DNA from 4 places in the Bradyrhizobium sp. 17 genome. Region 1 is predicted to be linked to each of the others. Evidence: predicted binding sites of a transcription regulator. Region 1 holds the regulator's gene; each other region holds the start of a gene.
What was found. The regulator HrcA, encoded in region 1, represses chaperone genes, less so after heat shock. The targets are predictions, from matches to a motif close to GTTAGCACTCNCNNNNNGNGAGTGCTAAC.

Region 1 (2,198 bases):
GCCGATCAGGCGCTGGATTTCGACGGTGCGGCCGCTCTGCTTTCCGGCGGAGGCCTCGCGGCGGGTGCGTTCCGAGGTCGCGCGCGGCAGCATGCCGTATTCGGCGGTGACCCAGCCGCGGCCCTGGCCCTTCAGCCATGGCGGCAGGCGGTCTTCCAGCGTGGCGGTGACCAGCACGTGGGTGTCGCCGAATTTCACCAGGCACGAGCCTTCCGCATATTTGACCACGCCGCGCTCCAGCGTCACGGGGCGCAATTCGTCGGGCGCACGGCGGCTTGGCCGCATGGGAAATCCTCCAAAACTCTCAAAAAAGTGCTGTTGGCGGTGCTTGTAGGGGGGGTGAGGGTGGGCGGCAAGGGGGAAGATCGAGGCCTTCTTCACCCCCGATTTCCAATCCGCCAACGCCACGCTTGTCAGAAGCATCCGGGATAGACAAATTACCTGTGTCTTAGAGGAGTTACCGTCTGTGGCCCATCACGATCCGATCCATCTGATCGCGCCGCGCGCGGGCCTCGCCCAGCTCAACGAGCGTTCCCGCGACATCTTTCGTCAAATCGTCGAAAGCTATCTCGCGACCGGGGAGCCGGTGGGCTCGCGCAATATTTCGCGCCTGATTGCCATGCCGCTTTCGCCGGCCTCGGTCCGCAACGTCATGGCCGATCTGGAACAGCTTGGCCTAATCTACGCCCCGCACACCTCCGCCGGCCGATTGCCGACGGAACTTGGCCTGCGGTTCTTCGTCGATGCCCTGATGCAGGTCGGCGACCTCAATGACAGTGAACGGCAGGCGATCCAGAGCCAGTTGACCTCCGTCGGCCACGCGCAATCGGTGGAGGCTGCGCTCGAGGAGGCATTGACGCGGCTCTCCGGCCTGACCCGCGCCGCCGCCGTCGTGCTGACGCCGAAATCCAATGCGCGGCTGAAACATATCGAATTCGTCCGCTTGGAACCGGAAAAGGCATTGGTGATCCTGGTCGGCGAGGACGGGCAGGTCGAAAATCGCGTGTTGACGCTGCCGCCGGGAGTTCCATCCTCGGCGTTGACCGAAGCCGGCAACTTCCTCAATGCCCGCATTCGGGGCCGGACCCTGGCCGAGGCGCGGCTGGAGCTCGAGACCGCGCTCGGAGAGGCGCGCACCGAGCTCGATCAGCTGACGCACAAGGTGATCTCGGCCGGCATCGCCAGCTGGTCCGGCGGCGAGAACGAGGATCGTCAGCTCATCGTCCGCGGCCACGCCAATCTGCTCGAGGATTTGCATGCGCTGGAGGATCTCGAGCGCGTTCGCCTGCTGTTCGACGATCTCGAGACCAAGCGCGGCGTGATCGACCTGCTCGGCCGGGCCGAAACCGCGGAAGGCGTGCGGATCTTCATCGGCAGTGAGAACAAGCTGTTCTCGCTGTCGGGTTCGTCCACCATCATCTCGCCCTATCGGGACGCCGCCGGCCATATCGTCGGCGTTTTGGGCGTGATCGGGCCGACGCGGCTGAATTATGCCCGCGTGATCCCCACCGTGGACTACGCTGCCCGCATCGTCAGCCGGCTCTTGGGGGGCTGACCGGCGGCCGGGCCGATCACGGGCGCTTGATTTTCGCCGCCCGAAGCACGATATCCGGGCCAGAAACCCCCTGAGACGAATGCGAAAAGAGAGCCGATGACCGATCGAGACCGGCAACCCGAAGACACGAGTGCTGCGGCCGGCGAGCCCGTGGTGTCAAAACCCTACATCATGCCCGACGATCCCGAGCCCGGCTCCGTCGAGCTTCTGCAGAAGGAAGTCGCCGAGGCGCGCGACCGCATGCTGCGGACGCTGGCCGAAATGGAGAATTTGCGCAAGCGGACCACCAAGGAGGTCGCGGATGCCCGCCTCTACGGCATCACCGGCTTTGCCCGCGACGTGCTCGACATCGCCGACAACCTGCAGCGCGCGCTCGATGCCGTTCCGGCCGAAGCCCGTGCGGCGGCCGATGCAGGCCTCGCCTCGCTGATCGAGGGCGTCGAGCTGACTGAGCGCTCGCTGCTCAGCGCGCTGGAAAAACACGGCGTGAAGAAGTTCGACCCCTCGGGCCAGAAGTTCGACCCGAACTTCCAGCAGGCGATGTTCGAGGTGCCCGATGCGTCGGTGCCCGCAGGCACGGTCGTGCAGGTCATGCAGGCCGGCTACACCATCGGCGAGCGCGTGCTGCGTCCCGCCTTGGTCG
Region 2 (2,198 bases), on a different contig from region 1:
AGCGATATTCTTGAGTTTGTGGGCCCGAAGCCGGCGAACGATGCGCGCGTCGATTCAAATGTCGCCGTTTCGGCCAGAAGCATCAGCACCGCGAATGTTTTCTATGTCGGTAGCGACAATTTTATCCGAAGCAGTTTTTCGACCACAATCGCTCAACCAGGCACAGCTGCTACCGGACCGATCTGGCTTTTGCCAGGTTTTCGCCCGCCTGTGGGGAATCCTGTGCGTCCAGCAAATTCGGCTGCGATGCCACCGGTAACTTCATCGCCCCTGGTTGCATCGTCGCTCAACGACCAGCACGTCGCGGTGTTTTTCGCGGGTAAAGAAGACGACCTAGAGATTGTCGCCTCAAATGGGGCGGTTGGCTGGGTCGCTGCTAACACGCGTGCCAATTGGCAGCGGCCGATTGTGGCCATAGCAGCAGTGCCTCGTGCAGGTCGCATCTTCATAATCGTGGTTGATGGTGCGGGCGCGTTTTGGGAATTATCCGTTGATGATCAACTTGGGTTTCAGCCACCTCAAAGAATAATTCCTGCTGGAATTGCGGATGGCGCGATCGCTCTCGTTTCGCGCAACAATGAACAACTAGACGTATTCTGGATCGATAAGGTCAGTCGCTCTCCAATGTCCAGTTTCTGGAATACCGCGAAAGGGCTTTGGTCGGCACCCTTTGCCATCGCTGCTGGGCGCACTGCTCGTTCAGGTTCTGCATTGGCCGTTCCGAACTCATGGAACGAACGTCTCCAGGTTTTTTGGCAGGAGGCGGACAGCTCTGTATGGACAACCTGGTGGGCTCCTCGGCCTGATGCGGTGCCCGCCACCTGGAGCACGCCTTCACTTGCCGTCGCAGCCGGAGTCGCAGCAGCCGGATCCGACCTCATTGCGGTTTCGCGAAAAGCCGAGCACGTTAGGCTATTTTTCGTCAACAGCACCAGCACGCTGCAGAACGTTCATTGGGGCGAAAACCCTTAGTTTATTGAGGCCAGTAGCCTAAAGGCAAAAATGCTGGCGTGCTTACCGCGGATCTACGAGGCGCACCAGGCAACTGACCCCGAACGCATGAAGCCGCTTTAAATAGGCCAAAGCGAACCGAGCCTTAGCATCCTGACAATCGGCAGCGTTAATGGCCGGCAGAAGCAACTTCCACTCATGGTTCTTCGCGGCCGGGCCTTGCCTTGAACACCGCCTTCGTAGACGCAAGGATCATGACAACCTTGATCGATGATGGTCGTCTGCGCCCGCGCGCGCTAACAGGATGCTACTTCGTCTGCTTGCAATCGCCGCCAAGCTCGAGAAACTCGAGTTGCGCGGCCCGATGCCCTTGCGCCCCAGCGTCACAGGCTTATGTAAGAAGCGGTTAGCACTCGCCCATTGCAATTGCCAATAACCACAAAAAGCTTAGGAGAACTGCATGAAATTCCGTCCGCTTCACGACCGCGTCGTGGTCAAGCGCATTGACGCAGAAGAGAAGACCGCTGGCGGCATCATCATTCCCGACACCGTCAAGGAAAAGCCCTCGCAGGGCGAAATTGTCGCTGTCGGCCCGGGTGGTCGCGACGAAGCCGGTAAGCTGATCCCGATCGACCTGAAAGTCGGCGACCGCGTGCTGTTCGGCAAGTGGTCCGGCACTGAAGTCAAGATCGACAACGTCGATCTGCTGATCATGAAGGAAAGCGATGTCATGGGCGTCCTCGACGTCCCCGCTTCCAAGAAGAAGGCGGCCTAACAGCCCCCTCTCACCACCCAGCTAGACACCTAAGGAAAAATCCAGATGGCAGCTAAAGAAGTCAAATTCGGCGTCGATGCACGCGACAAGATGCTGCGTGGCGTCGACATCCTCGCCAACGCCGTCAAGGTGACGCTCGGCCCCAAGGGCCGCAACGTCGTGCTCGACAAGTCGTTCGGCGCTCCCCGCATCACCAAGGACGGCGTCACCGTCGCCAAGGAGATCGAGCTCGACGACAAGTTCGAGAACATGGGCGCGCAGATGGTGCGCGAAGTCGCCTCCAAGTCGGCTGACGCGGCCGGCGACGGCACCACCACCGCAACCGTGCTCGCGGCTGCGATCGTTCGTGAAGGCGCCAAGTCGGTTGCCGCCGGCATGAACCCGATGGATCTGAAGCGCGGTATCGACTTGGCCGTGGAAGCCGTGGTCGCCGACCTCGTCAAGAACTCCAAGAAAGTTACCTCGAACGAGG
Region 3 (2,198 bases), on a different contig from region 1:
CATGAAGCCCTTTCCCGCGCACCCACGATGTGGTCCTGATCGCGCGGGGGCCGGTGTGAACTTCCAGGTGACTGTCCTCAAGATCCTGGTGAGCTATCCGGATGGCTTCGCCGTCATGGAGGACCTGAAACGCGACATGGCCATCCTGGCGACCAGTGGCCGCGAATGGGCGGACCGGACCAAGCGCCTCGCCGCGCGGGTGCCCGATCTCGACATCTTTTCCCACGGGTTGGTCGAACGCGTCAGCGGCGGATGGCAGGTCACGTCCAAGGGACGGGCAGTGCTCGAGTTCATGGAAGCTCCCCCCGCTGCGCCCGAATTGGCCCAGGCACCTTTGATCCCGGAGACTACGGCGGCAGTCGCTGCGACGCAGTTTCCTGCGCTGCGGCAGCCCGTTGACCGCGCCAAGCGGCGGCGCGAACGCCGCGAACGTCGCCGCGATGCGCGCGAGCGAGCGAGGGCGAACGCGTCCTGATCAAGAAAAAAGCCGCCAGCTGGGCGCGGCGGCTTGATTAGTCCCGGACTGTCGATTGCCTCCCCAGCCCCAAGCGTACCGCCGTTACCTTGTTTGCGGCCATGCCAGCGCGATCTACCGAGCGCGTTTCGATTCGGCCATCGCGTTGCTCACTTGTGCACGGGGTCCTTACAGAGCCGGCAGCGCGCGAAAAGAGGAGGACGGGAGCCGAACCCGCGCCCTATCGTTAGCCGCGACCGCTCCCCCGGCCCGCACCACGCCAAGCACCCCGCATTTGAATGGAGGGCCCGTTTCCGCCGACGAGAGCACCTGCCGCTTCAAGCCGGCCTGGAAGCGGTCGATGAGGACACAGGGGGTCCGGAGGCCGGTCAGCTCCACGATCGCCGTGGGGCCAAGCTCGATGAGCGTCCCGAGCGGCATCCGCTCAAGGTCCAGGCCGGCGGTGGTAATGTTCTCGCCGAGGCCACCCGCTGCGACCTCGAAGCCCGCTTCCAGAAGGGACGCGAAGAGCTCGGACGGGATCAGGTGACTGCGAAGAGCGGACCTCGAGCGGCCTTAAACCAAAGTGCTAGAGAATCCTTCAGCACCGTGAAGTTTGGAAACATGTCGTAGTCCTGCCAGACGCAAGTTTGCGGCAAGCAGCAACGATCCGGACGGCGAGAGAGAGAGAGAGAAGCCAAACATCGTGGCCGAAGCCCTTGCGCCCCAGTGTCATAAGTGTAAAGAGCGGTTAGCACTCGCGCATTGTGACTGCCAATCCTAGAAAATTACAAAGCCAAGGAGGATCGCATGAAATTCCGTCCGCTTCACGACCGCGTCGTGGTCAAGCGCATCGACGCAGAAGAGAAGACCGCTGGCGGCATCATCATTCCCGACACGGCGAAGGAAAAGCCCTCGCAGGGCGAGATCGTCGCCGTCGGCCCGGGTGGCCGTGACGAAGCTGGCAAGCTGATCCCGATCGACCTGAAGGTCGGCGACCGCGTGCTGTTCGGCAAATGGTCCGGCACTGAAGTGAAGATCGACAACGTCGATCTGCTGATCATGAAGGAAAGCGACATCATGGGCGTCCTCGACGTCCCCGCTTCCAAGAAGAAGGCGGCCTAAGAGGCCCCCTCTTACGCAGCTAAACCCCTCAAGGAAAAATCCAGATGGCAGCTAAAGAAGTCAAATTCGGCGTCGATGCACGCGACAAGATGCTGCGTGGCGTCGACATCCTCGCCAACGCCGTCAAGGTGACGCTCGGCCCCAAGGGCCGCAACGTCGTGCTCGACAAGTCGTTCGGCGCTCCCCGCATCACCAAGGACGGCGTCACCGTCGCCAAGGAGATCGAGCTCGAGGACAAGTTCGAGAACATGGGCGCGCAGATGGTGCGCGAAGTCGCTTCGAAGTCCGCTGACGCGGCCGGCGACGGCACCACCACTGCGACCGTGCTCGCGGCTGCGATCGTGCGTGAAGGCGCCAAGTCGGTTGCCGCCGGCATGAACCCGATGGATCTGAAGCGTGGTATTGACTTGGCCGTGGAAGCCGTGGTCGCCGACCTCGTCAAGAACTCCAAGAAAGTTACCTCGAACGAGGAAATCGCCCAGGTCGGCACCATTTCCTCCAACGGGGACGAGGAAATCGGCAAGTTCCTCGCCGACGCCATGAAGAAGGTCGGCAACGAGGGTGTCATCACCGTCGAGGAAGCCAAGTCGCTCGAGACCGAACTCGAGGTCGTCGAGGG
Region 4 (2,198 bases), on a different contig from region 1:
CCGGTAACTTCATCGCCCCTAATTGCATCGTCGCTCAACGACCAGCATGTCGCGGTGTTTTTCGCGGGTAAAGAAGACGACCTAGAGATTGTCGCCTCAAATGGGGCGGTTGGCTGGGTCGCTGCTAACACGCGTGCCAATTGGCAGCGGCCGATTGTGGCCATAGCAGCAGTGCCTCGTGCAGGTCGCATCTTCATAATCGTGGTTGATGGTGCGGGCGCGTTTTGGGAATTATCCGTTGATGACCAAGTTGGGTTTCAGCCACCCCAAAGAATAATTCCTGCTGGAATTGCCGATGGCGCGGTCGCTCTCGTCTCGCGCAACAATGAACAACTAGACGTATTCTGGATCGATAAGGTCAGTCGCTCTCCGATGTCCAGTTTCTGGAATACCGCGACAGGGCTTTGGTCGGCACCCTTTGCCATCGCTGCTGGGCGCACTGCTCGTTCAGGTTCTGCATTGGCCGCTCCGAACTCATGGAACGAACGTCTCCAGGTTTTTTGGCAGGAGGCGGACAGCTCTGTATGGACGACCTGGTGGGCTCCTCGGCCCGATGCGGTGCCCGCCACCTGGAGCACGCCTTCAATTGCGGTCGCAGCCGGAGTCGCAGCAGCCGGATCCGACCTAATTGCAGTTTCGCGAAAAGCCGAGCACGTTAGGCTATTTTTCGTCGACAGCACCAGCACGTTGCAGAACGTTCATTGGGGCGAAAACCCTTAGTTCATTGCGGCCAGTAGCCTAAAGGCAAAAATGCTGGCGCGCTTACGCGGATCTACGAGGCGCATCAGGAAACTGACCCCGAACGCATGAAGCCGCTTTAAGTAGGCCAAAGCGAACCTAGCCTTAGCAACCTTACAATCGGCAGCGTTAATGGCCGGCAAAAGCAACTTCGACTCATGGTTCTTCGCGGCCGGGCCTTGCCTTGAACACCGCCTTCATAGACGCAAGGATCATGACAACCTTGATCGATGACGGTCGTCTCCGCCCGCGCGCGCTAACAGGATGCTACTTCGTCTGCTAGCAATCGCCGCCAAGCGTTCCTCCTCAAGAAACTCAAGTCGCGTGGCCCGATGCCCTTGCGCCCCAGCGTCACAGGCTTATGTAAGAAGCGGCTAGCACTCGCCCATTGCGATTGCCAATCCAGAAATAACCACAAAAAGCTAAGGAGGACAGCATGAAATTCCGTCCGCTTCACGACCGCGTCGTAGTCAAACGCATTAATGCCGAAGACAAAACCGCCGGCGGCATCATCATTCCGGATACCGCCAAGGAAAAACCCTCGCAGGGCGAGATCACGGCGGTCGGCCCAGGCGGCCGCGATGAGGCCGGCAAGCTAATTCCGATCGATCTCAAAGTCGGCGACCGTGTGCTCTTCGGCAAATGGTCGGGCAACGAGGTCAAGATCGAGGGCGAGGAGCTCTTGATCATGAAGGAGAGCGACATCATGGGCGTTCTCACCGATCTGCCTGTCGCCAAGAAGAAGGCCGCATAGCGCCTAATCCTTCCATTATTTCAAGGACCACATCATGGCTAGCAAAGAAGTTAAGTTCGGCGTTGATGCGCGGGACAAGATGCTGCGCGGCGTCGACATTCTCAACAACGCCGTCAAGGTGACGCTCGGCCCCAAGGGCCGCAACGTCGTGCTCGACAAGTCGTTCGGCGCTCCCCGCATCACCAAGGACGGCGTCACCGTCGCCAAGGAAATCGAGCTTGAGGACAAGTTCGAGAACATGGGCGCGCAGATGGTGCGCGAAGTGGCCTCCAAGGCGGCGGACGCTGCCGGCGACGGCACCACCACCGCGACCGTATTGGCTGCCGCCATCATTAGGGAAGGTGCCAAGTCCGTTGCCGCTGGCATGAACCCGATGGATCTGAAGCGCGGTATCGACCTGGCTGTGGACGCCGTGGTCGCTGATCTCGTCAAGAACTCCAAGAAAGTCACCTCGAACGAGGAAATCGCCCAGGTCGGAACCATCTCCGCCAACGGCGATGCCGAAATCGGCAAGTTCCTCTCCGACGCCATGAAGAAGGTCGGCAACGAGGGCGTCATCACGGTTGAGGAAGCAAAATCGCTCGAGACCGAACTCGAGGTTGTCGAGGGCATGCAGTTCGACCGCGGCTACATCTCGCCTTACTTCGTCACCAACGCCGACAAGATGCGCGTTGAAATGGAAGATGCTTACGTCCTCATCAACGAA

Region 2: IVB13_RS09645 (co-chaperone GroES) is a predicted target of HrcA. The motif match lies at 1,357-1,385, and genes of this name have one in related genera.
Region 3: IVB13_RS12145 (co-chaperone GroES) is a predicted target of HrcA. The motif match lies at 1,205-1,233, and genes of this name have one in related genera.
Region 4: IVB13_RS24595 (co-chaperone GroES) is a predicted target of HrcA. The motif match lies at 1,112-1,140, and genes of this name have one in related genera.

The regions. Positions count from the first base shown of each region.
Region 1 is NZ_JADPJQ010000036.1:25,103-27,300, reverse strand. It holds gene rph (ribonuclease PH) at 1-285, opposite strand, end outside; gene hrcA (heat-inducible transcriptional repressor HrcA) at 467-1,555, shown strand; gene grpE (nucleotide exchange factor GrpE) at 1,652-2,198, shown strand, end outside.
Region 2 is NZ_JADPJQ010000062.1:6,635-8,832, forward strand. It holds partial or broken gene IVB13_RS09640 (hypothetical protein) at 1-972, shown strand, start outside; gene IVB13_RS09645 (co-chaperone GroES) at 1,412-1,726, shown strand; partial or broken gene IVB13_RS09650 (TCP-1/cpn60 chaperonin family protein) at 1,772-2,198, shown strand, end outside.
Region 3 is NZ_JADPJQ010000067.1:19,905-22,102, reverse strand. It holds gene IVB13_RS12165 (hypothetical protein) at 1-39, shown strand, start outside; gene IVB13_RS12160 (hypothetical protein) at 56-475, shown strand; gene IVB13_RS12155 (MOSC domain-containing protein) at 644-970, opposite strand; gene IVB13_RS12150 (hypothetical protein) at 997-1,080, opposite strand; gene IVB13_RS12145 (co-chaperone GroES) at 1,265-1,579, shown strand; partial or broken gene groL (chaperonin GroEL) at 1,624-2,198, shown strand, end outside.
Region 4 is NZ_JADPJQ010000113.1:429,748-431,945, forward strand. It holds gene IVB13_RS24590 (matrixin family metalloprotease) at 1-720, shown strand, start outside; gene IVB13_RS24595 (co-chaperone GroES) at 1,175-1,492, shown strand; partial or broken gene groL (chaperonin GroEL) at 1,527-2,198, shown strand, end outside.